Regions from separate parts of the Kitasatospora sp. NBC_01300 genome, predicted to be linked through region 1. Evidence: predicted binding sites of a transcription regulator. Region 1 holds the regulator's gene; each other region holds the start of a gene.
The links. The regulator HrcA, encoded in region 1, represses chaperone genes, less so after heat shock. The targets are predictions, from matches to a motif close to TTNGCACTCNGNNNNNCNGAGTGCNAA.
Positions count from the first base shown of each region.

Region 1 (10,139 bases):
CAGAGTTCCTCGTCGGTGGCGTCTGGCCGGCCGTAGCGGAGGTTGCTGGCGACGGTGCCGGAGAACAGGTAGGGCTTCTGCGGGACGAGGCCGACGCTCTCGGCGATCGCCTCGGGGGCGAGTTCGCGCACGTCGACGCCGTCGAGCAGGACCTGGCCGGAGGTGGCGTCGAACAGCCGGGGCACGAGCCCGAGCAGGGTGGACTTGCCGCTGCCGGTGGAGCCGATGACGGCGGTGGTCTCGCCGGGGCGGGCGGTGATGGCGATGCCGCGCAGCACCGAGGCCTCGGCGCCGGGGTAGCGGAAGTCGACGTCGCGCAGTTCCAGGTTGCCGCGGCGCAGCACCTCGGTGATCGGCGCGGCGGGCGGGACGACGCTGGAGGAGGTGCCGAGGACCTCCTCGATGCGCTCGGCGCAGACCTCGGCGCGCGGCACCATCATGAACATGAAGGTGGCCATCATGACGCTCATGAGGATCTGCATCAGGTAGGAGAGGAAGGCGGTGAGCGCGCCGATCTGCATGCCGCCGTTGTCGATCCGGTGGGCGCCGAACCAGAGCACGGCGACGCTGGAGACGTTCACGACCAGCATCACGGCGGGGAACATGAACGACATCAGCCGGCCGACCTGGAGGGCGGTGTCGGTGAGGTCCCCGTTGGCCTTGGCGAAGCGGGCCTGCTCGTGGTCGTCCTTGACGAAGGCGCGGATGACCCGGATGCCGGTGATCTGCTCGCGCAGGACCCGGTTCACGGTGTCGATCCGGGTCTGCATGCTGCGGAACTTGGGGCGCAGCGAGCGGACGAGGAGGACGACGACGGCGCCGAGCAGCGGGATGACCGCGAGCAGCAGGCCGGACAGCGGCACGTCCTGGTTGAGGGCCATGATGATGCCGCCGACGCACATGATCGGGGCGGCCACCATGAGCGTGAAGCTCATCAGGGCCAGCATCTGGACCTGTTGGACGTCGTTGGTGGTGCGGGTGATGAGCGAGGGGGCGCCGAACTGGCCGACCTCGCGGGCGGAGAAGCTCTGGACCCGGTCGAAGACGGCGGCGCGGACGTCCCGGCCGAAGGCCATGGCGGTCTTGGAGCCGTAGTAGACGGCGCCGATCGAGCAGAGCGCCTGGACCAGGGTGATGCCGATCATCACCCCGCCCACCTGCAGGATGTAGCCGGTGTCGCCCTTGACCACGCCGTCGTCGATGATGTCGGCGTTGAGCGTCGGCAGGTAGAGCGCCGCCAGGGTGGACACCAGTTGGAGCCCCACGAGCAGCGCGATCGGTCGGGAGTACGGGCGCAGGTACGCCCTGAGGAGTCTGATCAGCACTGGCACACTCTTGTCGTCGACGGGTGGATTCGCATCCCGATTCTCGTTCTTTGGTGGACTCGTACAGGAGATTCACGAGTTGTGGACCGCAGGTTTGCCCAGTCCTTTGCCGAACCGTACGGCGGGCCCGATGGCCCGGGTTCACCGGGGCGCGGGCGGAGTCGTCGTCGGGCACCGGCGGCGCGGCGGTGTGCCGTCCGGGTCCCGCCCTCTTACGGAATGACCGGTTTCCCCCTAGGCTGCTGATTGCCCCCTTGTTACTCGCCGGTATCGCCCGGGTTGACCGGGGGCCCGGCGACCGCCCCCCACGGGCGCCGAAACCATCCCTCAGACGGCCACCCGCCCCCGGAGGTCCTCGTTGAGTTCCGCGCAGTCCCTGATCGACTCCGGCAGTGCCGACTTGGTCGCCGGGCGTCCCGCCTCCGTCGCCCACCTCTTCCTGGAGCGGGTCGCCGCCACCCCGAACGCCGAGGCCTACCGCTACCCGGCCCCGGTGGACGAGCACGCCGCGGACAGCGCCCCGGGCGCCGAGCAGTGGCGCTCGCTCACCTGGGCGCAGACCGCGGCCCGGGTCAAGGCGGTGGCCGCCGGCCTGATGGCGCTCGGCATCCAGCCGGAGGACCGGGTGGCGCTCGCCTCCTCCACCCGGCTCGAATGGATCATCGCCGACCTCGGGAACATGTGCGCGGGTGCCGCCACGACGACCGTCTATCCCAGCACCAACGCCGATGAGACCGCGTTCATCCTCTCCAACTCCGGTTCCAGAGCACTGTTCGCGGAGAACTCCGCCCAACTCGCCAAGGCCGTCGGCCAGCTCGGACAGCTGCCCGAGCTGCGGACCGTCATCCTGTTCGACGCCCCCGAGGCCGGCGCCACGGAGGCCGGCGCCGCCGGGGCCCCCGAGACTGGTACCCCCGGGGCCGACGGCCTGAACGCCCTCACCGTGCTCACCCTCGCCGAGCTGGAGCAGCGCGGCGCCGAGTACCTGGAGCAGCACCCGGACGCGGTCGAGAAGGCCGTCGCCGCGCTCGACAAGGAGCAGCTGGCCACCCTCATCTACACCTCCGGCACCACCGGCCGCCCCAAGGGCGTGCGCCTGGTGCACGACTGCTGGGCGTACGAGGCCCGGGCCCAGGAGGCCAGCGGGCTGCTGCGCTCCGACGACGTCCAGTTCATGTGGCTGCCGCTGTCGCACGTGTTCGGCAAGACGCTGATCTCCGGCCAGATCGCCACCGGCCACGTGATGGCCGTGGACGGCCGGGTCGACCGGATCATCCACAACCTGCCGGTCATCCGGCCGACCGTGATGGCCTCGGCGCCGCGCATCTTCGAGAAGGTCTACAACGGCATCGCCGGCCGGGCCCGGGCCGAGGGCGGCGCCAAGTACAAGATCTTCCGGTGGGCCGCCAAGGTCGCCCGCGAGCACGCCCGCGCCGTCCAGGAGAGCCGGATCGCCACCGGCGCCGGCACCGCCCCGCTGGGCCTCAGGCTCCAGCACGGCCTGGCCGACAAGCTGGTCTACGCCAAGATCCGCGCGGCCTTCGGCGGCCGGCTGCGCGGCGCCGTCTCCGGCAGCGCCGCGCTCGCGCCCGAGATCGGCTACTTCTTCCTCGGCGCCGGCGTGCCGATCCTGGAGGGCTACGGCCTCAGCGAGACCAGCGCCGGCTCCTGCGTCAACCGCGAGGAGGACATCCGGATCGGCACGGTGGGCCGCCCGCTGCCCGGCACCGAGGTCCGGATCGCCGAGGACGGCGAGATCCTGCTGCGCGGCCCCGGCGTCATGCGCGGCTACCACGACCTGCCCGAGAAGACCGCCGAGGTGCTGGAGGCCGACGGCTGGTTCCACACCGAGGACATCGGCGAGCTGGGCCCGGACGGCTTCCTGCGGATCACCGACCGCAAGAAGGACCTGTTCAAGACCTCCGGCGGCAAGTACGTCGCGCCCAGCGAGGTCGAGGGCAGGTTCAAGGCGGTCTGCCCGTTCGTCAGCAACATCCTCGTGATCGGCAACGGCCGCAACTTCTGCACCGCGCTGATCGGCCTGGACGAGGCGGTCATCATGCCGTGGGCCGCCGAGCACGGGCTGAAGGACAAGTCCTACGCCGAGGTGGTCGCCGACCCGCAGGTGCACCAGCTGATCGAGGGCTTCGTCAAGCGGCTCAACGCCGACCTCCAGCGCTGGCAGACGATCAAGAAGTTCCACCTGCTGCCGCGCGACCTCGACATCGAGCACGGCGAGCTCACCCCGAGCCTGAAGATCAAGCGCCCGGTGGTCGAGCGGACCTACGCGGACGCCGTCACCGCGATGTACGCGGGCGCCAACGAGGCCTGATCGGCCCCGACCCCGTACGGCTCACCGGTTCGGGTGAGCCGTACGGGACAATGGGGTCATGCCCTCCGCACTCCCCGACGGCGAACCGGTGCCGTCCGACGGTTCCCTGCCCGCATCCGCCCGCACCGGACTCGGTCAGCGGCCGTTCGGCTTCTACCTGCACGTTCCCTACTGCGCCAGCCGCTGCGGCTACTGTGACTTCAACACCTACACCGCGACCGAGCTGCGCTCCTCCGGGGCCGTCGCCTCCCAGGAGACCTACGCGGACAACGTGGTCGCCGAGATCCGGCTGGCCCGCCAGGTCCTCGGCCCGGTCGACCTGCCGGTGCAGACCGTCTTCCTCGGCGGCGGCACCCCCACCCTGCTGCCCGCCCGCGACCTGGTGAAGATGCTCGCCGCGCTGCGCGAGGAGTTCGGGCTCGCCGACGGCGCCGAGGTCACCACCGAGGCCAACCCGGAGTCCGTCGACCCGGCCTACCTGGCCGAACTGCGTGAGGGCGGCTACAACCGGATCTCCTTCGGCATGCAGAGCGCCCGCCCGCACGTCCTGAAGCTGCTCGACCGCCACCACACCCCGGGCCGCCCCGAGGCCTGCGTCGCCGAGGCCCGCGCCGCCGGCTTCGACCACGTCAACCTGGACCTCATCTACGGCACCCCCGGCGAGTCCGACGACGACTGGCGCGCCTCCCTGGACGCCGCCATCGGCGCCGGGCCCGACCACGTCTCGGCGTACTCCCTGATCGTCGAGGACGGCACCAAGCTCGCCGCCCGGGTCAAGCGCGGCGAACTGCCGATGATCGACGACGACGTGCACGCCGACCGCTACCTCATCGCCGAACAGGCCCTCAGCGCCGCCGGCTACACCTGGTACGAGGTCTCCAACTGGGCCACCACCCCCGAGGGCCGCTGCCGCCACAACGAGCTGTACTGGACCGGCGCCGACTGGTGGGGCGCCGGCCCGGGCGCGCACAGCCACGTCGGCGGCGTCCGCTGGTGGAACGCCAAGCACCCCGCCGCCTACGCCCAGGCCCTCGCCGAGGGCCGCACCCCCGCCCTGGGCCGCGAGGTGCTCGCCGAGGAGGACCGCCGGGTCGAGCGCATCCTGCTCGAACTGCGCCTCGCCGAGGGCATCCCGCTCACCCTCCTCACCGACACCGGCCGCCACGCCGCCGCCCGCCACCTCGCCGACGGCCTCCTCGCCGCCGAGCCGTACGCCGGGGGCCGCGCCGTCCTCACCCTCCAGGGCCGACTGCTCGCCGACGCGGTCGTGCGTGACCTGGTGGACTGACATTCGTTAGCGTGGACGTCAGCCGTCGGAGGGAGCGTGCGATGACCGCCATCGATGACCGGATGACCGGGATCTTCGAGAACCTGGAGGTGCCGGAGGGCGTCAAGGCCGAACTCATCAGGGGGGAAATCGTGATGATGGCGGGGCCTGACATGGTCCACAACCTCATCGTCCTGGCCATTCAGCACCAGCTTCCGTACGACCGGTGGCGTCCACTCACGACCCAGGACCTGAGGATCCCCGGCCAGGCGAGCGAACCCCAGCCCGACCTGGTCGTCTTCGAGCGCGGGGCGGTCGAGGAGCACGGACGGCTGCTGCCGTCGCCCGCCGTCACCCTGGTGGTCGAGGTGGTGTCGAAGACCAGCGTCGATCGTGACTACCGGACCAAGCGGGAGCTCTACGCCGAGGGCACCGTCCCCGCGTACCTGATCGTGGACCCGATCAAGGGTGTCTGTGTGCTGCTGACCGAGTTGGGCAAGGATCCCGGGTCCGGGCTCCCGAGGTACATGTCCGAGCGGACCAGCAAGTTCGGCGAGCCCGTCCCCATCGGTCTGCTCGACATCGGTCTGGACACCACGGACTTTCAGCAGTACGTCTGACCGACCTCACTCCGGAATCGCCACGAAGTCGATCAACTCCTCGACCTTGCCCAGCAGTTCCGGCTCCAGGTCCTTGTAGCTGTCCACCGCGGAGAGGATCCGCTTCCAGGCCGCGGGGGTGTTCACCGGCCAGCCGAGGCGGCGGCAGACGCCCTCCTTCCACTCCTCGCCGCGCGGGACGGCGGGCCAGCCGGGGATGCCGACGGAGGCGGGCTTCACGGCCTGCCAGATGTCGATGTAGGGGTGGCCGACGACCAGGACGGCGTCGCCGGTGACCTGGGCGGCGATGCGGTGCTCCTTGGTGCCGGGGAGCAGGTGGTCGACCAGGACGCCGAGGCGCCGGCCCGGGCCGGGGGCGAAGTCGGCGACGATCGCGGGCAGGTCGTCCACGCCCTCCAGGTACTCGACGACCACGCCCTCGATCCGCAGGTCGTCGCCCCAGACCCGCTCGACCAGTTCGGCGTCGTGCCGGCCCTCGACGTAGATCCGCGACTCGCGGGCGACCCGGGCCCGGGCGCCGGGGACGGCGACCGAGCCGGAGGCGGTGCGGCCCGGCGTACGGGAGGGGGCGGGGCCAGCCGGGCGCACCAGGGTGACCGTCCGGCCCTCCAGCAGGAAGCCGCGCGGCACCAGCGGGAACACCCGGAGCTTGCCGAAGCGGTCCTCCAGGGTGACGGTGAAGCCCTCGGCGGTCTTCTCGCAGCGCACCACCGCGCCGCAGAAGCCGGTGGCGGCCTCCTCCACCACCAGGTCCCGTTCGGCGGTCACCTCCGGGGCGGGCTGCTGCTTCTTCCACGGCGGGGTCAGGTCGGGTCCGTACTGGCGGCTGCGCATGAAAGCGACTATACGGACGGACCGTCAGAGGCCCGGCGCGCCCCAGACCGGGAACCAGCGGCTGAGGTCCTTCTCCAGCCGCAGGTCGTTCCCGAGCATCGCGTTGACCTGGAGCTCCAGCGGGTTGTTGCGCCGCTCCCCGCCGCCGGGCATCGGGGCGAAGGGGTAGAAGGTGCCGCGCTTGTAGAGGTAGACCAGGGCCAGCGACTGCCCGGCAGGGTTGCGGAAGCCGACCAGCGAGCAGAGCAGCTGCGGCCCGAAGCCGTTCGCCTCCAGCTCGCTGTTGACCGCGTGCAGGTCGTTGACCAGGTCCGGCAGTTCCTCGGGGGTGTGCCGGGCGAGCAGCCAGGAGTAGCCGTAGCCGTCCTTGGAGGCCTCCACCGGGACGCCGCCGCGCTCGGTGTCGGCGTCGAGCAGCGCCCGCACCTGCTGTTCGACCTGGCCGAAGGCCGCGCCCTCGACGGCGGCGAAGCAGACCGAGCCGAGCCCGGTGGGGGTGAACCCGGCCGCGGCCTCCAGGGTCAGGGCGGCGGACGGGACGCCGAACAGCTGGTCGAGGTCGGGCTTGACGGGCTTGGTGCGCCCGAACAGGGTGTCCAGGATTCCCACGGCGGTCCTTTCGGAGGAGGGAGTCGGGAGGAGTCGGGAGGGGGTCGGGAGGGCCGTAGGGGGGCGGGGCCTCAGCGGCCGAGCTGCTCGGAGATCTTCGCCAGCTCCGCGAGCCGCTTCTCCAACGTCGGGTGGGTGGAGAACAGCTGCGAGGCGGTCTCCCGGGCGCTCAGCGCGGGGGCGAAGTAGAAGGCGTTGTAGGGCTGCGCCTGGCGCAGGTCCTTGCTGGGGATGGCGGCGATCTGGCCGGTGACCTTGGTGAGCGCGGAGGCGAGGGCACTGGGCCGGCCGGTGAGCTGGGCGGCGGCGCGGTCGGCGGCGAGTTCCCGGTAGCGGGACAGGAGCCGGGTGAGCAGGAAGCTGATGGCGTAGACGACCATCGACACCAGCGGGATGATCAGGGCGACGATGGCCGCGTTCTGGTCGTTGTTGTTGCGGTTGCCGCCCATGAACCCGCCGTACATGGCGATCCGGGTCATGGCCCCGGCGAGGACGCCGAGGAAGCCGGCGATGGTCATCACCGCGACGTCCCGGTGGGCGACGTGGGACAGCTCGTGGGCGAGGACGCCCTCCAGTTCCTCGGGCTCCAGCCGGCGCAGCAGGCCGGTGGTGACGCACACCACGGCGTTCTGCGGGTTGCGGCCGGTGGCGAAGGCGTTCGGCATGTCGTTGTCGGCGACCGCCACCCGGGGTTTGGGCATGTCGGCCAGCGCGCAGAGCCGGTCGATGGTGCCGTGCAGTTGCGGGTACTGCTCAGGGGTCACCTGGTGGGCGCCCATCGCCCGTTCGGTGATCTTGTCGCTGAACCAGAACTGGGCCACGAACAGCCCGCCGGAGATCAGGACGATCAGTGGCCAGGCGCCGCGCAGCAGCACGATCAGCAGACCGGTGAAACCGACGTACAGCAGCCCGATCACGAACATCGTCACGACCATGCGGCCGGTCAGGCCGCGGTCGGGCGCGAAACGGGTGTGCTGGCCCGAGCTCGACATTGCTTGCTCCTCCATTCGCCGTCGTCTTCGATGCTGCCACCCGGACGGCCCTGCGGCACCACCCCCGCGCCGGGAACTGCGGGCAGGATCACTCCGGCCGGGCCGTTCCTGCCGTTGGGCCCGGGCCTTACACTGGCAGGTACGGTTTTGGCACTCGCAGGTTCAGAGTGCCAAAGCGGGTGCCGGAGCCGGGATCCTCCCGGAGCGGGCAGCAGCATGCGTGACACGAACGGACAACGTGCGAAGACGGAGGTGTGTGCCCCATGGCCGGTGAGGTTCGCCAGCTGGACGACCGCAAGCTCGCCGTGCTCCGCGCGATCGTCCAGGACTACGTGGGCACCGAGGAGCCGGTCGGCTCCAAGGCCCTGGTGGAGCGGCACAACCTCGGAGTCTCCCCGGCGACCGTGCGCAACGACATGGCGGCGCTGGAGGAGGAGGGCTACATCCACCAGCCGCACACCAGCGCCGGGCGCATCCCCACCGACAAGGGGTACCGCCTGTTCGTCGACAAGCTCGCCGAGGTCAAGCCGATGAGCGCTCCCGAGCGCCGGGCGATCCGGCACTTCCTGGACGGCGCCGTCGACCTGGACGACGTGGTCATGCGGACGGTGCGGCTGCTCGCCCAGCTCACCCGGCAGGTCGCGGTGGTGCAGTACCCCTCGCTGTCGCGCTCCACCGTGCGGCACATCGAGCTGGTGGCGCTGGCCCCGACCAAGGTGATGCTGGTCCTGATCACCAACACCGGCCGGGTCGAGCAGCGGATGGTCGACTGCCCGGGCCCGGTCGGCGAGACGGTCCTGGCGGACCTGCGGGCCCGGATCAACGCGCGGGCCGTCGGCCAGCGGCTGCCGGACGTGCCGGGGTTCCTGGAGGAGCTCCCGGCGGGTTTCGAGCCGCCGGACCGCCCGACCGTCAGCACGGTCCTGGCGACGCTGTTCGAAGCGCTCGCCGAGCAGAACGAGGAGCGGATCATGCTGGCCGGCACGGCCAACCTGACCCGCTTCGGGCACGACTTCCCCCTGACCATCCAGCCGGTGCTGGAAGCCCTGGAGGAGCAGGTCGTCCTGCTCCGCCTCCTGGGTGAGACGGCGGACGCCGCGATGACGGTCCGGATCGGGCGGGAGATCGCCTACGAGGGGCTGAATTCCACCTCGGTGGTGTCGGTCGGTTACGGTTCGGGCGACGAGAGCGTGGCCAAACTGGGTGTGATCGGTCCGACCCGGATGGACTATCCGGGCACAATGGGGGCGGTGCGTGCGGTGGCGCGGTACGTGGGCCAGATCCTGGCCGAGTCGTAGCACAGGCCGCCGTCGGAACCTCTGACGGCGGTGTCCAGTCGCAGCACTACTACAGGCGGAACAAGCGGAGCATTTGGTGGCCACGGACTACTACGCGGTACTCGGCGTCCGACGGGATGCGGGGCAGGACGAGATCAAGAAGGCCTTCCGGCGCCTGGCACGCGAACTGCACCCGGACGTCAACCCGGACCCGAAGACGCAGGAGCGGTTCAAGGAGATCAACGCCGCTTACGAGGTGCTCTCCGACCCGCAGAAGCGCCAGGTCTACGACCTCGGCGGTGACCCGCTCTCGCCGGGCGGCGGGGGCGCGGGCGGCTTCGGCGCGGGGGCGGCCGGATTCGGCTTCTCCGACATCATGGACGCCTTCTTCGGCGCCGCGGCCGGCCAGCGCGGCCCGCGCTCGCGCACCCGCCGCGGCCAGGACGCCATGATCCGGCTGGAGATCACCCTGGAGGAGGCCGCCTTCGGCACCACCAAGGAACTCCAGGTCGACACCGCCGTCACCTGCACCACGTGCAGCGGTGAGGGCGCGGCCCCCGGCACCTCCGCGCAGACCTGCGACATGTGTCGCGGCAGGGGCGAGGTCTCCCAGGTCACCCGGTCGTTCCTGGGCCAGGTCATGACCTCCCGGCCCTGCCCGCAGTGCCAGGGCTTCGGCACCGTCGTGCCGACGCCGTGCCCGGAGTGCGCCGGTGACGGCCGGGTCCGCGCCCGGCGCACCCTGACCGTCAAGATCCCGGCCGGTGTCGACAACGGCACCCGGATCCAACTGGCCGGCGAGGGCGAGGTCGGCCCCGGCGGCGGCCCGGCCGGCGACCTGTACGTCGAGATCGCCGAGACCACCCACACCGTCTTCCAGCGG
Region 1 is NZ_CP108408.1:2,378,895-2,389,033, reverse strand. It holds gene OG556_RS10690 (ABC transporter ATP-binding protein) at 1-1,325, opposite strand, end outside; gene OG556_RS10685 (long-chain fatty acid--CoA ligase) at 1,684-3,657, shown strand; gene hemW (radical SAM family heme chaperone HemW) at 3,716-4,945, shown strand; gene OG556_RS10675 (Uma2 family endonuclease) at 4,987-5,544, shown strand; gene OG556_RS10670 (DUF3097 domain-containing protein) at 5,551-6,378, opposite strand; gene OG556_RS10665 (hypothetical protein) at 6,403-6,987, opposite strand; gene htpX (zinc metalloprotease HtpX) at 7,059-7,979, opposite strand; gene hrcA (heat-inducible transcriptional repressor HrcA) at 8,243-9,277, shown strand; gene dnaJ (molecular chaperone DnaJ) at 9,354-10,139, shown strand, end outside.

Region 2 (10,139 bases), 930 kb from region 1:
TGTACGGCAGGGCGGTGAAGGGGATCGAGCCCTTCCACTGGTACGCGGAGTCCCAGCCCGGGGCCGGGTAGCTGCCGTCGCCCTTGCCGCGGACCGGGATGTCGCCGGGGGCCTGGTAGCCGATGTGCTTGGCGTCGGCGTAGACCAGGTTCTGCGCGGGGACGGCGAAGTCCTTGGCGGCGGCCCGGAACTCGTCCCAGTTGCGGGCCCGGTCCAGCTCGAACACCGCGTCCATGGTCTTGCCGGGGTTCAGCGCCGTCCACTGCAGGGCGACGCCGTAGCCGCCGGTCCCGCGGTCGGGGGCGGCGCTGCCGTTGGGGGCGTACTTGCCGACGTTCTGCTGCTCGGTGCTCTGGTCGGAGATGAGCGGGGCGCCGGTCTGGGTGGTGCGGACGGTGATCGTGCGGTCCTCGCCGCCGGCGACCTTGATGGTCTCCTTGCGGAGGTCGAACTTCACGTCCTTGCCGTCGACCTGGTAGGTGTCCGGGCCGGTGACCTTCTCCAGGTAGAGGTCGGTCACGTCGGCGCCGAGGTTGGTGAAGCCCCAGGCGACGTCCTTGTTGTGGCCGATTATCACGCCGGGCATGCCGGCGAAGCTGAAGCCGGAGACGTCGTACTGGCAGGCCGGCGAGCTGGTGCGGCAGTGCAGGCCCATCTGGTACCAGACCGAGGGCAGGCCGGGGCCGAGGTGCGGGTCGTTGGCCAGCAGCGGCTTGCCGGTGGTGGTGTGGGTGCCGGCGACGACCCAGGAGTTGGAGCCGATGCCCTGGCCGGGGCGGCCGAGCAGCTGCGGCATGCCGTCGATCCGGTCGGTGAGGCCCTGGAGCAGCGCCTTGGTGGTGGCCGCGCCCTGGGTGGTGGCGGTGCCGCCGGACGGGGGCGAGCCGTCGGCGGGGCGGTAGTTGTCGCCGGCCACCGTGCCGGTCTTCACGATCGTGCCGTTGCGGGTGTACGGGTAGTCGGGGTACAGCTCGGCGATCTTGTCCGGGCCGAAGTCCTGGGCCAGCAGCGAGCGGTCGATCTCCTCCTGGAGGTTCCCGGAGAGGTTCCAGGCCATCGCCTTGAGCCAGGCCACCGAGTCGACCGGGCTCCACTGCTCGGGCTGGTAGTCGCCGTTGACGGCGCCGAGCAGGGCGTACTCCAGCGAGGCCTTCTCGCCGCCGGGGTGCTCGGCGAGCCAGGCGTTCACGCCGTCCGCGTAGGCCTGGAGGTTCTTCTTGGTGTCGGCCGACAGCTTGGTGTCGAACTCCTTCTGCGCCACCTGCCGCCAGCCCATGGTCCGGATGAAGGCGTCGGTGTCGACCTGGCCGTCGCCGAACATCTCGGACAGCCGTCCGGCGGTGATGTGCCGCCGGACGTCCATCTCCCAGAAGCGGTCCTGCGCCTGGACGTAGCCCTGGGCGCGGAAGAGGTCCTCGTTGGTGTCGGCGTAGAGCTGCGGGATGCCGTTGGCGTCCCGCTTGACGTCGACCGGCGCGCTCATGCCCGCCACCTTGACGGTGCCGTCGACCTCCGGGAAGGACGCGCGGACCGCGGTGACCCCGCGGTAGCCGCCGTAGCCGACGCCGGCCACCAGCAGCACGACCAGCACGATCACGATCAGACGGGCGCGCCGGAACTTCTTCGAGCGGGGCATCTGGGTCCTTGCGGTCCTGACTTCGGGGCGGGCGGGCGTGTCCAGGGCCGGGGGCCGTGACAGGGCACCACATTAGGCCGAGTCGGCCGAGCGGCGTGCACGGGGGACGCTCACCGTGGGATCGGAGGAGGTCAACGAGGAGGCCCGGAGGCGGCGGTTGGGGGCCCGAGGAGGAAAAGAAACTAAAGATATGGCAAAATGTTAGACTGAGTAACGATCCGCAACAGGAGCATTGACGCCTTCTTAACGGGTCGCACCCTCCAGCACCACCAGACACCCCGCCCGCCCCTGCCTGCACGAGGTGCCACTGCGTGAACATCGACCACCTGAACCAGCTCCTCCTCGAGTTCTCCGTGATCCTGCTGGTCGCGGTGGTCGCCGTGCGGATATCCACCCGCTCAGGGCTACCGAGCCTGCTGATCTACCTCGGGATCGGTGTCGCCCTGGGCCAGAACGGCATCGGCGTCTCCTTCAACAACGCCGAGCTGACCCAGGTGCTCGGCTACGCGGCGCTCGTGGTGATCCTCGCCGAGGGCGGCCTCAAGACCAGCTGGCGCGAGGTCAGACCCGTGATGCCGGCCGCCACCGTGCTCGCCACCGTCGGCGTCGGCGTCAGCGTGTTCGTCACCGCGGCCGGCGCGCACTGGCTGGTCGGCCTGGACTGGCGGACCTCGATGCTGCTCGGCGCGATCGTCTCCTCCACCGACGCCGCCGCCGTCTTCTCCGTCCTGCGCATGGTCCCGCTGCCGCACCGGCTCACCGGCCTACTGGAGGCCGAGTCCGGCTTCAACGACGCGCCCGTGGTCATCCTGGTCGTCGCCTTCGCCACCACCGGCGAGCTGGACTCCTGGTACGTCCTGGTCGGCACGATCATCGCCGAGCTGGCGATCGGCGCGGCGATCGGCTTCGCGGTCGGCAAGCTCGGCGCGTACGGGATCAAGCACGTCGCGCTGCCCTCCTCCGGCCTGTACCCGATCGCCGTGATGGCCCTGACCGTGCTCGCCTACGCGGGCGGCGCGCTGCTGCACGGCTCCGGCTTCCTCGCCGTCTACATCTGCGCGGTGATCCTCGGCAACGCCAAGCTGCCGCACGGCCCGGCCGTCCGGGGCTTCGCCGACGGTTTGGCCTGGATCGGGCAGATCGGCATGTTCGTGCTGCTCGGCCTGCTCTGCACGCCCGAGACCATGGGCTCCGCAGTGGTCCCCGCGCTGGTGATCGGCGGCGTGCTGGTCTTCCTGGCCCGGCCGCTGTCCGTGGTGCTGACGCTGACCCCGTTCAAGGTGCCGGGCCGGGAGCAGGCGCTGCTCAGCTGGGCCGGACTGCGCGGGGCGGTGCCCATCGTGCTGGCGACCATCCCACTGGTGTCGGGCGCGCCGAAGGCCCAGGACGTCTTCAACATCGTCTTCATCCTGGTCGTCGTCTTCACCCTGCTCCAGGGCCCGACCCTGCCCTGGGTGGCCAAGCAGCTGCGGATCGGCGAGGGCTCGATGGGCCAGGACCTGGACATCGAGTCCGCCCCGCTGGAGAAGCTGCACGGGCACCTGCTGTCGGTCGCGCTCTCCCCCGGCTCCCGGATGTCCGGCGTGGAGGTCAGCGAGCTGCGGCTGCCCAAGGGGGCCGCCGTCACCCTGGTGGTGCGGGAGGGCAGCTCCTTCGTGCCGGACAAGGCGACGGTGCTGCGCGGCGGGGACGAACTGCTGGTGGTCACCACCGACGAGGTCGGCGAGGCGGCCGAGCGGCGGCTGCGGGCCGTGGACAAGGGCGGCAAGCTCGCGGGGTGGCTGAACGGGCGCTGAGCCCGGCGGGTGGGCGGCGGGTGGACCGGAAGGCCTCACCCGCTGTTCACCTTCGATGGGCAGGACAATTTTGGACGTGCCTTGTAGTCTGGGGATTCGCGCGACATCTACGCGCGTATATGTATGATGGTCAGATCACACCCAGCATCTGCCTGAAGCAGAGTTGGCGCGACCGTTCGGCGGCCGCGGTCAGGACCTCGGCCACCACGCCGGGCCGGCCCGGTATCTACCCCGGTCGACGCGCGAGAGGACGACTCTCGGCGCCGTCGGGGCCACCCCATGCCCTGCCGCGCTACCAGGCAGCAGGAAGGACCGACCGTGACGGCCCGCCGAACGGTCGACGACCCCGCGGACACCGCGACCCCGCTTGACACCGCCGACGCCACCCCTGCCGACGGCACCGCCGATGCCGCCGCCCCCGTGCGGGTCGGATACGGCGCACTGCTGCGCACGCCCGGCGTCTGGACGTTCCTGGCGCCGGCGTTCCTCGCGCGGCTGCCGTACGCGATGCTCAGCATGGGCATCCTGCTGCTCGTCAAGGACACCCACGGCTCGTACGGCACCGCGAGCACCGTCGCGGCCGTCGCCGCCGTCGCCCAGGCCCTGATCGGCCCGCAGACCGGCCGGCTCGCCGACCGGTACGGCCAGACCGCCGTCCTCGTCCCGACCGTCGTGGTGCACGCCGCCTCGGTCGGCACGCTGATCGCGCTGGCGCTCGGCCACGCACCGGCCTGGAGCCTGTTCCTGGCCGCCGTCCCGGCCGGCGCGAGCGTTCCGCAGATCGGCGCCATGGTCCGGTCCCGCTGGATCGCCAAGTTCACCGCGGACGGCGCGTCCGCCTCGTCCGCGGCCAAGGTGGGCACCGCGTTCGCCTTCGAGTCCGTGACGGACGAGTTCACCTTCGTGATCGGCCCGATCCTGGCCACCGCCGTCGCCACCACGGTCAGCCCCTCGGCCGGGCTGATCGCCGAGGCCACGCTGACCCTCGTCGGCGGCCTGGCCTTCGCCGCCCAGCGGCGCACCGCGCCCGCCCGGGCGCTGCCCCAGCCCGGCGTGCGGCGCGCCTCCGCGCTCGCCTCCCCCGGGGTCCGGCTGCTGGCCGGGGCCTTCCTCGGGGTGGGCGCCGTGTTCGGCGGCATGCAGGTCTCGGTGAACGCCTTCGCCGACTCGGTCGGGCAGCACGGCGCCGCCGGCACCGTGTACGGGATCTTCGCCGGCGGCTCGATGGTGGCCGGCGTGCTGTACGGCGTGATCGCCTGGCGGCGGTCCGTACAGCATCGGATGATCATGAGCTACGCCCTGCTGGTGCTGGGCTGCTCGACGCTGTGGGCGATGCCCAACCTGATCGCGCTCGCCACCGCCGGACTGGTCTGCGGCCTGGCCATCGCGCCGACCCTGATCAGCGGCTACACCCTGGTCGAGACGCTCGTCGCGGACGGCGCCAAGACCGAGGCGTTCACCTGGCTGACCGGCGCCATCGGCCTCGGCCTGGCCGTCGGCCAGATGATCGCCGGGCAGCTGATCGACGGCCACGGGCCGTCCAGCGGGTTCCTGGTGCCGGTGGCCGGCGCCGGCCTGGGCCTGATCGCGCTGGTGTCGCTGCGGCACCTGCTGACCGCGCCGGGCAGGCCGGGCCAGGTGGTCGCGTCCGCACCGGAGCGCGGCGCCGCGACGCAGCTGGTGGGCGCGGCCAAGGGCTGAGCGGGCACGCGGTGGCGCACCGCGCGGAGCCGTGGGCGGCGCGCGGTGGGGGCGGCGCGGAGCCGTGGTGGAGGAGCCTGCGCGGCACGGCCACGGCTCATCTCACATCGGAGTCGCTGGACTGATTCAGCGGAATGCCGCATCATTGAACATCGTTAGCACTCATCAGGCGAGAGTGCCAGGAGGAAGACAAGTGCCCACGTACCAGTACCAGTGCACCGAGTGCGGCAACGGCCTGGAGGCGGTGCAGAAGTTCACCGACGAGGCGCTGACCACGTGCCCCGACTGCCAGGGACGGCTCCGCAAGGTCTTCTCGGCCGTGGGCGTCGTGTTCAAGGGCTCGGGCTTCTACCGCACCGACAGCCGCTCGTCCTCCAGCAGCACGGTGGGCGCAGGCTCCTCCGGCAGCTCCTCGGCGTCGTCGTCCGGCTCGACCCCGGCTTCGTCCTCGACGTCGTCGACGTCCTCGTCCTCCAGCTCTTCCAGCTCTTCCAGCTCCTCCAGCCCGGCTCCGGCCGCGAGCTGACCTCGGCGCCGGACGCCCGGCGCATCGACAAGGCCCGCCATCCCGCGTTCTTCGCGGGGCGGCGGGCCTTCGTCGTCCCGGTTCGCCGTCACCGCTCGCCGTCCCGGTTCGCCGTCACCGCTCGTCGCCCCGGTTCGCCGTCACCGCTCGCCGTCCCGGTTCGTCACCCCAGGCAGGCCGGATGCACTCGTGCGGGTGTACGAATCCATCCACAGGGCCCGAGTTGTCCACAGGCTACGGGCAAGGGCTTTCCGGGGCGGCGCGCGGCGCACATCGTAGGGGTCGCCGGAGAACGACCGGCCCGCACAGGAGCGGCCCCCCACGACCTCGGTGGTGACCATGACGACCATGAGCCTCTCCGTACCGCTGCCCGCACCCGCCGTGCCGCCCCGGCGGGAGGTGCCGCGCTTCCCACCGATCCGGCGCGGGGCCGGCGGGTGGCACCGCTGGCGGCACGCCGTACGGCGCCGGGCCGGGGTGCCCGCGCTGGTGCTGCTCGCGGTGGCCGCGGCGCTCGCGGTCGGGCCCGCGCGGGCCGGGCTGCCGTCGCCGCCGGGCGGCCCGGTGAGCCGGACGGGTTGTCAATCCGGTCCGACGGAAGATCACCCGTAACCGGGCAACGACTTCGTCGTTCACGGCGGCATGAAAGGCTTCAAGCAATTCCTGCTGCGTGGAAACGTCGTCGAATTCGCCGTCGCCGTCGTCATCGGCGCGGCCTTCACCAACATCGTCAACGCCTTCGTCAAGGGCGTCATCAATCCGATCGTCGGCGTCTTCGGAACGAAGGACCTGGCGTCCTACAGCTCCTGCCTCAAGGGCCCCTGCGAGCTGAACGCCACCGGCGAGGTCACGTCCGGGATCCTCATCCTGTGGGGATCGGTGCTCAGCGCCCTGCTGCAGTTCCTGATCACGGCGGCCGTCGTCTACTTCGTCCTGATCGTGCCCATGAACAGGCTGGCCGCCAGGCGGAAGAGCACCGCCGAGACGACGGCGGAGGCCGAGGCCAAGGAGGTCCAACTGCTCACCGAGATCCGCGACGCGCTGGTCACCCCGCAGCGCTGAGCACCGCTCCTCAGTCCCCGTGGTGCGGCGGGCGCTGGCTCAGGTACCAGTCCAGCCCCCGCCCACCGCTCTCCCCCGCCCCGGGGCGCTCACCCCAGCCGGTGTCGGTGTCGTCCCGGGACTGCTGGTCCAGCGGGTCCCGGAAGACCAGCCGGGCCTTCGGCGCCGCCGGCCGCTCCTCCCGCCCCTGCTGTTCTCCCTGCCCCTGCTCCGGCTCCCGCGCCTGCTCGCTCACCCTGCTCACTTCCACTTCCCGTCGACTGCCGTCCGGATCGTCCTGTCCCTCCAGCCTAGGAGCCCCGTGACACACCCCGGGCCCTGGTGCGGAGCGCTCCGCACCAGGGCCCGGGGCGGGATGGAGCCGCAGGCAGTTGGCTCGGGTTCTCAGTGGCTCGGGTTCCCAGTGGCTCGGGTTCTCAGGCGGCCTCGAAGCCCGCGTGGTCGGCGATCTTCTTCAGCTCGGCCAGCGCGTGCTTCTCGATCTGGCGGATCCGCTCGCGGGTGAGGCCGTGCTGCTTGCCCACCTCGGTGAGGGTGCGCTCGCGGCCGTCCTCCATCCCGTAGCGGGAACGGATGATCGAGGCCGTGCGGTCGTCCAGCCGCCCGATCAGGCCGTCCAGCTCCTCGCGGCGGAGCATCACCATCACGGCGTCCTCGGGGGACGTCGCCCCGGTGTCCTCGACCAGGTCGCCGAACTGGGTCTCGCCCTCGTCGTCGACCGCCATGTTGAGGCTGACCGGGTCGCGGGCCCAGTCCAGCACGTCCTTGATCCGGGCCTCGGTGGTGTCCAGCTCGGCCGCGATCTCGGCCGGCTCGGCCTCCCGGCCCAGCTCCTTGGACTTCTCCCGCTGCACGCGCCGGATCCGCCCCAGCTCCTCGACCAGGTGCACGGGCAGCCGGATGGTGCGGGACTGGTCGGCGATCGACCGGGTGATCGCCTGCCGGATCCACCAGGTGGCGTAGGTGGAGAACTTGAAGCCCTTGGCGTAGTCGAACTTCTCGACGGCGCGCACGAGGCCGGCGTTGCCCTCCTGGATGAGGTCCAGCAGCGGAAGGCCGCTGCGCGGGTACCGGCGGGCGACCGCCACCACGAGCCGGAGGTTGGAGCGGATGAAGACGTCCTTGGCGCGCTCGGCGTCCTCGGCTATCGCCTCCAGTTCCTCGCGCTTCACGCCCTCGGGGAACACGCCCTCCTCCAGCAGGTGCTGGGCGTACACGCCGGCCTCGATCCGCAGTGAGAGCTCGACCTCCTCGGCGGCATCGAGCAGGGGTGTCCTGGCGATCTCGTCGAGGTACATGCCGACCAGGTCGCGGTCGGCCTCAAGGTTGGTCGGGCGGGCCGCGCGAGTCCGGTCGGCCCTGTCGCGAACGACGGCACGGGTGGCCATGCTTGCTCCCTTTGCTGGAATTGCCGAGGTCTGCCTGCCTGCCCCCCGAGAGGGCAAGAAATGCGGGCCCCGCCGGGGCTCACACGTAACGATCCAACGAACAGAATCCGGACAACATTCCCAAGTCACTCAGATTCTTCCCCGCGATGCAGTATCCTGCCGGTTTTCACCCCGGATATGGACACCGCGTGACCGGCCGAGCACCTTCGGTGCCGCTTCCGCGACCGATTCCGAACACTTCCGTCACGCCCCGCGCACGCGCCCGCCGCCCCACCGGTCGCTCTACTGGGTGAAACCCCCGAACCGGCACGCGCGTTCCCGCGCGCCCCCCGGCTTCCCCCGGCGCCCGCCCCCCGGCGCACGCAGGTTCTCCCCACAAACGATGCCGAATCGCTATCACCTGTGGTCCTGATCGCCCCGGGACACTGGGAAGGTGTCAGCCATGCACCTGACCAACAGCTCGACCGCCGTCACTGCGCGTCACCGCCGCCTCTTGCGGGGTTCGGCGCTCGCGGTGGTCTGTGCCGCGCTGTTCGGCCTCCTCGCCGCCCTGGTGACCCGTCACTGGCATCCGCTGGAGCAACTCGACCAGAGCTGGATCGGCGAACTGCACACCTTCGCCCGGCGGCACCGGATCTGGACCGCCTCGGTGCAGACGCTCTCCGACATCGGCGGCACGGTCACGATGCGCACCCTGCTCGGCATCGCGGCCGTCTGGCTGTGGCTGATCGGCGCCCGGGTCCTGGCCGGCTGGGTGGCCGCCCAGACCCTGGTCGGCTGGGGCGGCCAGTGGGCGCTGAAGCTGGCCGTCGGCCGCCAACGGCCCTCCTTCGCCGACCCGGTCTCGCACGCCGGCGGTCCGGCCTTCCCCTCCGGGCACGCCATGGCCTCGGCGATCACCTGCGCGGTGCTGGTCGGCCTGGTCTGGTACCGGGTCCGCCGACGCGGGCGGATCGCCGCCTGCGCGGTGGCGGCGGCGACGGTGCTGACCATCGGCTGGACCAGGATCGCCCTCGGGGTCCACTGGCCGAGCGACGTGGTCGCCGGCTGGCTGGCCGCCGGATTCGTGCTGGGCGCCGTGACGGCCGTCGTCGAACTCTGGCGACCGGGCGCGCTCGCCCGCGACGTACGGCGGGTCAACTGGCGTACCCGGCCGAGGGTCCAGCGGATCACCGTGCCCCCGGTCCGGTCGCCGCGCGGCACCGACCCGCTGGGCGACTCCGCCACCGACCACCCGGACGAGGCCGTCCACTGAGGCCGTCGGCATCCACGTGCGGTCGCCCGGGGCCGTCCAAGGTCGTACAAGGCCGTACAGGGCCGTACAGAGCCGTCCGGGGCTGCCCGGAGCCGTCCGCTAGCGTGACGGCCATATCTCCCGACCCGGTCCCCACCGCCGCCGTCCGCCACCCCGAGCGCCCGCTGCGGATCGCCACCGTCCAGGCCCAGGACGTGGCCGGTGACATACCCGCCAACGCCGCCCAGGCCGCCGAGTTGATCCGCGAGGCCGCCGCGGCCGGCGCCCGCCTGGTGCTGTTCGCCGAGAAGTTCCTCTCCGGCTACGAGCCCGAGCTGATCCGCACCGACCCGCTCAAGTGCGCCGTCCAGCCCGGCGATCCGCGCCTCGCGTCGATCGCCGAGGCCTGTCGCGAGACCGGCACCGCCGCGATCGTCGGCGCCGCCGCGCAGGTGGGCGACGAACTGCGGGTCTCCGCCTTCGTCCTCGGCCCGGACGGCGGCCTCGTCACCCGCTACGACAAGCAGCACCTGTTCAAGACCGAACGCGACTACTACCGCCCCGGGGCGGCCGGTTGCAGCCTGGAGCTGGACGGCTGGCGGCTCGGCCTCGGCGTCTGCTACGACTCGGGCTTCCCCGAGCACGCCCGCGCCGCCGCCCTCGACGGCTGCCACGCCTACCTGGTCGGCGCGCTGTTCAGCGTCGGCCACGGCCACCACGAGTCCCGCACCTGGTTCCCCGCCCGCGCGCTCGACAACACCCTCTACACGGTGCTCGCCAACCACATCGGCCACAC
Region 2 is NZ_CP108408.1:3,310,547-3,320,685, forward strand. It holds gene OG556_RS14515 (penicillin acylase family protein) at 1-1,636, opposite strand, end outside; gene OG556_RS14520 (potassium/proton antiporter) at 1,948-3,432, shown strand; gene OG556_RS14525 (MFS transporter) at 3,751-5,133, shown strand; gene OG556_RS14530 (FmdB family zinc ribbon protein) at 5,327-5,659, shown strand; gene OG556_RS14535 (hypothetical protein) at 6,008-6,271, shown strand; gene mscL (large conductance mechanosensitive channel protein MscL) at 6,302-6,721, shown strand; gene OG556_RS14545 (hypothetical protein) at 6,732-6,965, opposite strand; gene OG556_RS14550 (sigma-70 family RNA polymerase sigma factor) at 7,138-8,109, opposite strand; gene OG556_RS14555 (phosphatase PAP2 family protein) at 8,552-9,364, shown strand; gene OG556_RS14560 (carbon-nitrogen hydrolase family protein) at 9,469-10,139, shown strand, end outside.
Region 2: a site for HrcA is predicted at 5,289-5,315, ahead of OG556_RS14530 (FmdB family zinc ribbon protein). Genes of this name have one in related genera too.

Region 3 (10,139 bases), 1.1 Mb from region 1:
GCTGCCCACCGAGCCCTGCGTGGTGGTCCGCGGCTCCCGCCGCTGGCGCGTCCAGGTGCACGAGCTCACCGCGATCATCGAGGAGTTGAAGAGCCGCGAGGTGCGCTACGGCGCCGCCAGGGACGCCCTGCCGCAGCGGATCGCGCACACCGTGCTGCTGAAGATGGAGCAGTCCGGCGAGGCCCCCGACGACCGGGTGCAGGACGCGGTGGCCCGCAACGCCGCGGTCAAGGCGGTCGCCAAGGAGTGCTGGCCGGCCGTCGACCCGGCGAAGCTGGTGCTGCGGCTGCTCTCCGACCCGGAGTTCCTGGCCGCCTGCGCGGAGGGCGTGCTGACCCCGGAGGAGCAGCAGGCGGTGCTGTGGCCCAAGCCGGGCCGCTCGGTGAAGACGGCCCGCTGGACGCAGGCCGACGCCGTCCTGGTCGACGAGGCGACGGACCTGGTGCAGCGCACCCCCTCGCTCGGGCACGTGGTGCTGGACGAGGCGCAGGACCTCTCCCCGATGCAGTACCGCGCGGTCGGCCGCCGCTGCACGACCGGCTCGGCGACCGTCCTCGGCGACCTCGCCCAGGGCACCACCCCGTGGGCGACGGCGAGCTGGCCGGACGCGCTGCGCCACCTGGGCAAGCCGGACGCCCACGTCGAGGAGCTGACCAAGGGCTTCCGGGTGCCGGAGGAGGTCATCGCGTACGCCTCCCGGCTGCTCCCGGCGATCGCCCCGGGCCTGGCCCCGGCGACCTCCGTCCGCGACGCCCCCGGCTCGCTGACGATCCGCCACCTCCCGGACGCGGAGGCCGCGCCCGCCGTCGTGGCGGCCTGCCGCGAGGCGCTGGAGCACGAGGGCTCGACCGGGCTGATCGCCGCCGACGCCCGGATCCCGATGCTCGCCGAGGCGCTGACCGCGGCCGGCCTGCCGTACCTGTCCCCGGGCGCCGAGACCAGCGCCGAGGCCCGGCTGACGCTCGTCCCGGCCTCGCTGGCCAAGGGTCTGGAGTACGACTACGTGGTGCTGGACGAGCCGGCCGCGGTGATCGCGGGCGAGCCGGACGAGCGGACCGGCCTGCGGCGGCTGTACGTGGCGCTCACCCGTGCCGTCTCGGGCCTGACGGTGCTGCACGGCGAACCGCTGCCCGCGCAGCTGCGCTGAGGAACCGGGCGGCGGGGGCCGGCCCCGACCGGGACCGGCCCCCGCCCTCCGCGCGCGCTCAGGCGTCGATCAGCGCCCGCCACTCGGCGACCTTGGCCGCGTCCACCGGCGTCCGCCAGCCGTCGACCCGCACCGCACCGCCGACGTGGAAGCCGTCGAAGCCCTCGGCCCGCAGCCCCTTCAGGTGTTCGGCCCGCAGGCCGCCGCCGATCAGGATCCGCTGCCCGTACCCGGGCTCGCCCGCGCGGGCCAGCTCCGCCAGCAGCACCTCGTACCCGGCGTCGACGCCGGCGGGTGCGCCCGAGGTGAGGAAGGTGTCCAGCCCGGGCAGCGCGCCGACGGCGGCCCGCAGGGCGGCCCGGTCGGTGCTGTGGTCGATCGCCCGGTGGAAGGTCCAGCGGCAGCCGGCCACCGCCTCGGCGACGGCGGCGGTGGCGGCCAGGTCGACGGCGCCGTCGGCGTGGAGGAAGCCGAAGACGAACTCCTCGGCGCCCTCGGCCCGCAACGCGGCGGCCCGGGCGGCCAGTTCGTCCAGGTCGCCGGGCGCGAAGCCGTCCCGGATCCGGAGCATGACGCGCAGCGGGATGTCGACGGCGGCCCGGATCCGGGCGAAGTCCTCGACGGACGGGGTGAGCCCGTCCGCGGCCATGTCGGTGACCAGTTCGAGCCGGTCGGCGCCGCCCGACTCGGCAGCCTGGGCGTCCTGGGGCGTCAGCGCGATGACTTCGAAAATTGGTCTAGACATATCAGTAGGTTGCCACATCCGGCCGGGCCCGGCGAGCCCTTCTCCCCACCCCCCGGGTCACGCCAGGCTGCGCCCCTTCCCGGAGTCCCCGCCGAACCATCCGCCGAACCGTCCGCCGAACCCGTCGCCGGTCCCGATCCGGCGCATCGCCACCGCGGCCGCCACCAGGAGCAGCAGCACCGGCGCCGCCATCGGCAGCACGTGCCAGAACCCGCGGCCCTCGCGCCAGATGTTGAACAGGCCCGCGAACATCGTCAGCGACAGCACCGCGACCCCGACGGCCGCCGGCAGCACCCGGCCGCGCAGCGCGGTGAAGGTCAGCAGCAGCGGCCCGATCAGCAGCACCGCGAACCACTGCATGTCCAGCGGGAAGGTGGAGTCGCCCCAGCGCTGGACCGCCACCAGCACCCCGCCCCCGAGGACCGAGGCCAGCGCCAGCCCGCCGGAACGCCAGGAGGCCCTGGGCAGCAACTCCGTCGGCGCCGCGGCCACCACCAGCGCCCCCAGCACGAACGGCATGGTGGACACGCTGCTGTCCCCCACCCCCCAGAGGTCGAATTCCTGCGGCAGCACGACGGCCTGCGCCAGCACGAACAGCGCGGAGACGGCCTGGACCAGCGAGATGACCCGCACCGCCGTCCAGCGCCCCGTCACGACGGCCACCGCGAGCAGCAGCGCGATCACCGGCGGCGCGATGGTCAGCGCGTACGTGCTGTACGAGGTGTCCCAGGTCAGCCGGTGGGCGGCCCGCTCCGCATCGCTCACCCACGGCACCAGCGCCGCACCGGCCAGCGCCCCGGCGACCATCGGCGCGGCCAGCGCGAGCACCCGCCCGGCCAGCGAGGAGCCGGTCAGCCCGAGCCGCACCCGCAGCCCGTACGCGGCCAGGTCGATCGCCTCACGGACGACGGCCGAGCGGCCCGCCTCCGCCGTGGTGTCGGCGAACACCGCGGCCAGTTCCTCGCCGCGCTCCCGGCGGTAGCGCGGCGGGTAGAACTGCAGCGCCGCCCGCAGCACGGTCGACGGCGTCCCGATCGCCGGCGTGGTCATCGTCATGCGAAGAACCCCCTCATCGTCGACTTCCCCTCCGGCTCCGGCTTGCCCTGCAGCGCCGACAGGACGTTCGCGAGGCGGCGCTCCGCCTCGGTGGCGACGGCCCGCAGCCGCTCCGCCTCGGAGGCCAGCGCCTCCCGGCCGACGCTGGTCAGCGCGTAGCTGCGCCGCGCCCGCCCGTCCACGACCTCTTCCGCGGCGACCTCGATCAGCCCCTGCTGGAGCAGCCGGTCGAGGGCGCCGTACAGGGTGCCGGTGCGCATCTTGACCCGGCCCTCGGAGATGGCGGCGATCTCCTGGATGAGGGCGTAGCCGTGTCTCGGGGCGTCCGCCAGGGCGGTGAGCAGCAGCAGCGTCGGCTCCTGCATCGAGCGTTCAGTCATACGACTACATATATCGCCAACCTACCTATAGGTCCAGTACTCCCGCCGCCCGGTCCACGACGCGGACCACGAGCGGGCTGAAAGCGGACCAGGCGCAGGCCGGACGCCGGCTAGAAGGCTGATGAAGATGTTGGGTTCTGGCCCCGCCGCGTGAGCGGCGGGGCCAGACTTGTGTTGTGGCGATGGGGGAATGGTCCGGAGAGACTGTCGGGCCGGATGTCTGGGAGACCTGCGGGGACCTGATTCCGGCAGGGAGTGTGTTCGCGTTCCTGGCCGAGCATCGCGGCCGGCTGTTTCCTGCGGTGATGTTCGCGGACATGTACCCGTCGGCGAACGGCCGCCCGAGCATGCCGCCCCAGATCCTGGCAGCCGCGATCACTCTTCAGGCCCTGCACGGGCTCTCGGACTTCGAGACGGTCCAGGAACTGCGCTGCGACCTGCGGTGGAAGGCAGCGTGCGGACTCGGCCTGCACGACACCGCGTTCGATTCCTCACTCCTGGCCTACTTCCGCCGCCGCCTGGCCCGCTCCGCCCGACCGAACCGCGTGTTCGAGGCCGTGCGGGAGGTGGTGAAGGCGACCGGGGTCCTCAAGGGCAAGCACCGCCGGGCGCTGGATTCCACCGTGCTGGACGACGCGGTCGCCACCCAGGACACCGTGACCCAGCTGATCGCCGCCGTGCGGGCGGTGATCCGCGAGGTCCCCGGCGCCGACGCGGTCGCCACCCGCCACTGCACCGCACACGACTACGCCGACCCGGGCAAGCCCCGCATCGCCTGGAACGACGCCCAGGCCCGCGCCGACCTCGTGGACGCCCTGGTCGGCGACGCGCTGTTGCTGCTCGGGCACCTGCCCGAGCAGCAACTCGGCGAGAAGGCCGCCACTGCGGTCGGCCTGCTGGCCCTGGTCGCCGGACAGGACGTCGAGCCCGCCGACGACTCCGACGGCCGTGACGGCCGCTGGCGCATCACCCGGGGCACCGCACCTGACCGGATCGTCTCCACCGTCGACCCCGACGCCCGACACGTCCACAAGACCCGCACCCACTACCAGGACGGATACAAGGCCCACCTCGCCATCGAGCCCGAGACCACGATCTACACCGAGGTCGAGCTCACCCCGGGCGCAGGACCCCGGCACCACGAAGCCGCCGTCGCCGAGAGCCTGCTCGCGGGCGAGGACGAGCCGGTGGACGCGTTCGGCGACACCGCCTACTCCACCGGGGGCGCCCGCCAGGCCCTCGGCGACGCAGGACACCGCCTGTTCTTCAAGCCCGCCCCTCAACGACCCGCCATCGCGGGCGGTTTCATCCTCGACGACTTCCGGATCGACACCGCCGGCGGGACGGTCACCTGCCCCGCCGGCCGCACCCTCCCGCTCTCACCCGACCGCGGCCCCGACACACCCCGCTCGGCGGCCTTCGGTGACCGCTGCACCGGCTGCCAGCTCCGCGAGCGGTGCACCGCCTCCAAGACCGGCAGGACCCTTCGGATCCAACCCGGCTACGACCTCCAGCACACCGCCCGCCGACAAGCCGCCGACCCCGCCTGGCAAGCCGCCTACCGCCGATGGCGACCCCCGGTCGAACGAGCCGTGGCCTGGCTCGTCGGACACCGAAGCCGCCGCCTGCGCTACCGAGGAACCATCAAGAACAACACCTGGCTCCACACCCGCGCAGCCGCCCTCAACCTGCGAACCCTGGTCAACCTCGGACTCGCCCACAACGGCACGACCTGGCAAATCCAGGCCACCACCTGACGGCACGGCCCGGATCAACCCAAGATCTTCATCAGCCTTCTAGGAGAGCTCCCCCACCGGCGCGACCACCGCGCCCTGCTTGCCGCACACCCAGTGCGGCTCCGGCCCCAGCTCCGGCTCCACGCCGAGCGCGTGCGGGTCCCCGTCGGCGGCGCAGGCGGTGCACAGCGGCCAGCGCCCGTACGCCTCCAGCAGCGCGTCCTGGACGTCCTGGGCGACCAGCCCGAGCACGTACTCGGTGCCGTCCGGCCACTGCTCCAGCCACCAGCGGCGGTGCGTCACGGCCTGCTCCACCAGGGAGACGACGGCGGCGTCCGCCACGTCCCGCGCGGTGAGGTCGGCCAGGATCAGCGCCCGCGCGTTGTGCAGCGCGGTCTCGATGTCGTCGGAAGCCATCTGTCCATTCTCCGGTAGAACGCCGTGTGGGCGGCCCCCCGAAGGGAACCGCCCACACGATCAGGAACCAGCCGATCCGATCGGTGCGATCAGGATCAGAAGTCCATGTCACCGCCCGGCATGCCGCCGCCGGCGGCCGCAGCGGCCTTCTCCGGCTTGTCGGCGATGACGGCCTCGGTGGTGAGGAACAGCGCCGCGATGGAGGCGGCGTTCTGCAGCGCGGAGCGGGTCACCTTGGCCGGGTCGATGATGCCCTCGGCGATCAGGTCGACGTAGGTGTTGGTGGCCGCGTTCAGGCCGTGACCGGCGGGGAGGTTGCGCACCTTCTCCACCACGACGCCACCCTCCAGGCCGGCGTTGGTCGCGATCTGCTTGATCGGGGCCTCCAGCGCGACCTTGACGATGTTGGCACCGGTGGCCTCGTCGCCCTCCAGCTCCAGCTTGTCGAAGGCGACCGAGGCCTGCAGCAGCGCGACGCCACCACCGGCGACGATGCCCTCCTCGACGGCGGCCTTCGCGTTGCGGACGGCGTCCTCGATGCGGTGCTTGCGCTCCTTGAGCTCCACCTCGGTGGCCGCGCCGGCCTTGATGACGGCCACGCCGCCGGCCAGCTTGGCGAGGCGCTCCTGGAGCTTCTCGCGGTCGTAGTCCGAGTCGCTGTTCTCGATCTCGGCGCGGATCTGGTTCACGCGGCCGGCGACCTGCTCGCTGTCACCGCCACCGTCGACGATGGTGGTCTCGTCCTTGGTGATGACCACCTTGCGGGCGGTGCCCAGCAGGTCGATGCCGGCGTTCTCCAGCTTGAGGCCGACCTCCTCGGAGATCACGGTGCCACCGGTGAGGATGGCGATGTCGCCGAGCATGGCCTTGCGGCGGTCGCCGAAGCCCGGGGCCTTGACGGCGACGGACTTGAAGGTGCCGCGGATCTTGTTCACGACCAGGGTCGACAGGGCCTCGCCCTCGACGTCCTCGGCGATGATGACGAGCGGCTTGCCGCTCTGCATGACCTTCTCCAGCAGCGGCAGCAGGTCCTTGACCGAGCCGATCTTGGAGTTGGCGATGAGGATGTAGGGGTCCTCGAACGTCGCCTCCATGCGCTCCAGGTCGGTCGCGAAGTAGGCGGAGATGTAGCCCTTGTCGAAGCGCATGCCCTCGGTGAGCTCGAGCTCCAGACCGAAGGTGTTGCTCTCCTCGACGGTGATGACGCCTTCCTTGCCGACCTTGTCCATGGCCTCGGCGATGAGCTCGCCGATCTGGGTGTCGGCGGCCGAGATGGAGGCGGTGGAGGCGATCTGCTCCTTGGTCTCCACGTCCTTGGCCTGGGCCAGCAGCTGGTCGGAGACGGCGGCGACGGCCTTCTCGATGCCGCGCTTCAGGGCCATCGGGTTGGCGCCGGCGGCGACGTTGCGCAGACCCTCGCGCACCAGGGCCTGGGCCAGCACGGTGGCGGTGGTGGTGCCGTCACCCGCGACGTCGTCGGTCTTCTTGGCGACCTCCTTGACGAGCTCCGCGCCGATCTTCTCGTAGGGGTCCTCGAGCTCGATCTCCTTGGCGATGGAGACACCGTCGTTGGTGATCGTGGGGGCGCCCCACTTCTTCTCCAGCACGACGTTGCGACCCTTGGGGCCGAGCGTGACCTTCACTGCGTCGGCGAGCTGGTTCATGCCACGCTCAAGGCCGCGGCGAGCTTCCTCATCAAAGGCGATGATCTTGGCCATCAGAAGTGGTCCTCCGGGACACGGTCGACTGCTCGGACCAAGGGGTGCCCGCGACGGACGGCCCTGGTGTGCGGGGGTCCTTTCCCCTACCGCTCCCGGGGGCCTCACCGACCCGGTCCGCTGTCACTCTCACGCTGTGAGTGCTAACGCCAATGATTAGCACTCCGGGTGGTCGAGTGCAAGCCCAATCGCGATCCCGCGAGCCGCCCGGGGCGCTCCCGCCGACCCGCGCAACTCCCCGCCGGGGAACGCCGACGGGCCCGCACGACGCGTGTCGTACGGGCCCGCCGAGAAGCGAGTGGTCACCAGCCGTGGGCCGCGCCGAGCTCCTGGGGTCGGAAGGGGGTCACACCGCGGCGCGGACCATGTCCGCCTGCGGGCCCTTCTGTCCCTGGGAGATCTCGAACTCGACCCGCTGGCCCTCCTCGAGGGTGCGGTAGCCGTCCATCTGGATCGCGCTGTAGTGGACGAAGACGTCCGCACCACCGTCGACCGCGATGAAGCCGTAGCCCTTCTCCGCGTTGAACCACTTGACGGTGCCCTGAGCCATTCCGAACTCCCCTAGTGCTGTGCTGGCCCTTCACGCGCCCGCAGGTCGCGGGCCCGGGTCTGGTTTGAAGGCCGGCCCGGGGAACCCCCCCTGGGCGCAGCCGTGCACGCCGCAATCCTCCACCGGGGGTGCCTGACGGCGCCCTGTGAGCGGGTGATTACGTCGACCGCGGCTGAATGTATCCGGATCGACGCCCTCTGCAACAGGGTCAGCTGCGGGGAATTCCGGCAACGCGCCAAGGGGCAGGACGGGCCAAAGCGGGAGGAATTCGGCATTTCACGCCGGACATAGCGGACGGATTACTACAAATCCCCGCGGGAATTCTGACATCTGCCTGACATGTTTCACGGCCCAGGCACCCGACCGGTCTCAGCGGCCGGACGACCGTCCGGCGATTCGCGGGTGATTCGCGGGTGAGGATGAGGGGAAGCCCTGTTCCCAACCGAGCCACACTCTACTCCGACTTGACCCCGCCATATTCCCGCCGAAATGCGGCCGGCCGCCCGTGCGTACGGAGAACGGAATTCCGTACGCGCGGACGGCCGGTCGGACGAACGGCTCGGGCGGGGTGCCCGGATCGATCGGGGCGCGGCTCAGCAGCCGCCGGCCACCGCCGGGATGATCGAGACGCTGGCGCCGTCCGCGATCCCGGTCGCCAGGCCCTCGGCGAAGCGCACGTCGTCGTCGTTCACGTAGACGTTGACGAAGCGGCGCAGCTTGCCGGCGTCGTCCAGGATGCGGGCGGAGATCCCCGCGTGGTTCTTCTCCAGGTCGGCGATGACCTCGCCCAGGGTGGCGCCCTCGGCGGCCACCTCGGCGGCGCCGCCGGTGTAGGTGCGCAGGATGGTGGGGATACGGACGTTGGCGCTCATGGTTCTCCTAGCGGACGGGGCCCAGCGGGGTGGGGGGTGTTCAGGCGGACGCGAGGCCGGCGTCGTGGAAGGACGCCAGGGTCGGGCGGATGACGGCGGTCATCCCGGACCCGGCGACGGCGTCCAGGGTCTTCAGGCCGTCGCCGGTGTTGATCGCGACGGTCTCCTTGGCCGGGTCCAGCTGGCCGGTCTCCACCAGCTTCTTCAGCACGCCGACGGTCACCCCGCCCGCGGTCTCGGCGAAGACGCCCTCGGTGCGGGCCAGCAGCCGGATCGCGTCCACCACCTCGGCGTCGGTGACGTCCTCGACCGCGCCGCCGGTGCGCCGGGCGATGTCCAGCACGTACGGGCCGTCCGCCGGGTTGCCGATCGCCAGCGACTTGGCGATGGTGTCCGGCTTGACCGGGCGGATCACGTCCTGGCCGGCCTTGAACGCCGCCGACACCGGGGAGCAGCCCGCCGCCTGGGCGCCGAAGACCTTGTACGGCCGGTCCTCGACCAGGCCGAGCCTGATCAGCTCCTGCAGCCCCTTGTCGATCTTGGTCAGCTGGGAGCCGGAGGCGATCGGGATGACGATCTGCTCCGGCAGCCGCCAGCCGAGCTGCTCGCAGATCTCGTACGCCAGCGTCTTGGAGCCCTCGCCGTAGTACGGGCGCAGGTTGACGTTGACGAAGCCCCAGCCCTCGCCGGCCGGGTCGCCGATCAGCTCCGAGCAGAAGCGGTTCACGTCGTCGTAGTTGCCCTCGATGCCGACCAGCTCGCCGCCGTACACCCCGGCCATGACGACCTTGCCCTGCTCCAGGTCGTGCGGGATGAACACGCAGGACTTGAAGCCGGCCCGGGCGGCCGCCGCGCCCACCGCGCCGGCCAGGTTGCCGGTGGAGGAGCAGGAGAGCGTCGTGAAGTCGAAGGCCCGCGCGGCCTCGATGGCGCAGGCCACCACGCGGTCCTTGAACGAGTGGGTCGGGTTGCCCGAGTCGTCCTTGATGTGCAGCTGCGCGGTGAAGCCCAGCTCGCGGCCCAGGTTGTCCGCCTTGACCAGCGGGGTCCAGCCGGGGTTCAGGTTGGGCTTGGTGGCGACGTCGGCCGGGACGGGCAGCAGCGGCGCGTAGCGCCAGATCGAGCTCGGGCCGGCCTCGATCCGGCGGCGCAGCTCCTCGGCGTCCTCGCTGCCGAAGTCGTACGCGATCTCCAGCGGGCCGAAGCACTCCAGGCAGGCGAAGCTCGGACCGAGCGGGAAGCGGGTGCCGCACTCCCGACAGGACAGCGCGGTGGCGGGGCCGAGGTCCACGGATGCGGGTGCGACAGTGTCGATAGCCATGATGGCGGAGGCCTCTCTCCTCATCTTCCCCGTGGCACGGTCGCGCCACAGGCCGGAATTGGCACCTGTCCCGCCGGGGCCTGTCGACAGACAGCCGCGCGAGAAGGTTGCCGGGACGTCAACGGGCCGTTCCCTCAGTCCCTCTGGATGAGCATGTGAAATTGTGGTGGTGCTCAACGGCGACCCCGGCGTGCAAA
Region 3 is NZ_CP108408.1:3,495,572-3,505,710, forward strand. It holds gene OG556_RS15385 (AAA family ATPase) at 1-1,147, shown strand, start outside; gene OG556_RS15390 (copper homeostasis protein CutC) at 1,206-1,892, opposite strand; gene OG556_RS15395 (hypothetical protein) at 1,950-2,948, opposite strand; gene OG556_RS15400 (PadR family transcriptional regulator) at 2,945-3,328, opposite strand; gene OG556_RS15405 (IS1182 family transposase) at 3,511-5,085, shown strand; gene OG556_RS15410 (hypothetical protein) at 5,125-5,481, opposite strand; gene groL (chaperonin GroEL) at 5,577-7,199, opposite strand; gene OG556_RS15420 (cold-shock protein) at 7,546-7,749, opposite strand; gene OG556_RS15425 (MoaD/ThiS family protein) at 8,343-8,621, opposite strand; gene thrC (threonine synthase) at 8,662-9,942, opposite strand; SAM riboswitch class I at 9,960-10,096, opposite strand.
Region 3: a site for HrcA is predicted at 7,356-7,382, ahead of groL (chaperonin GroEL). Genes of this name have one in related genera too.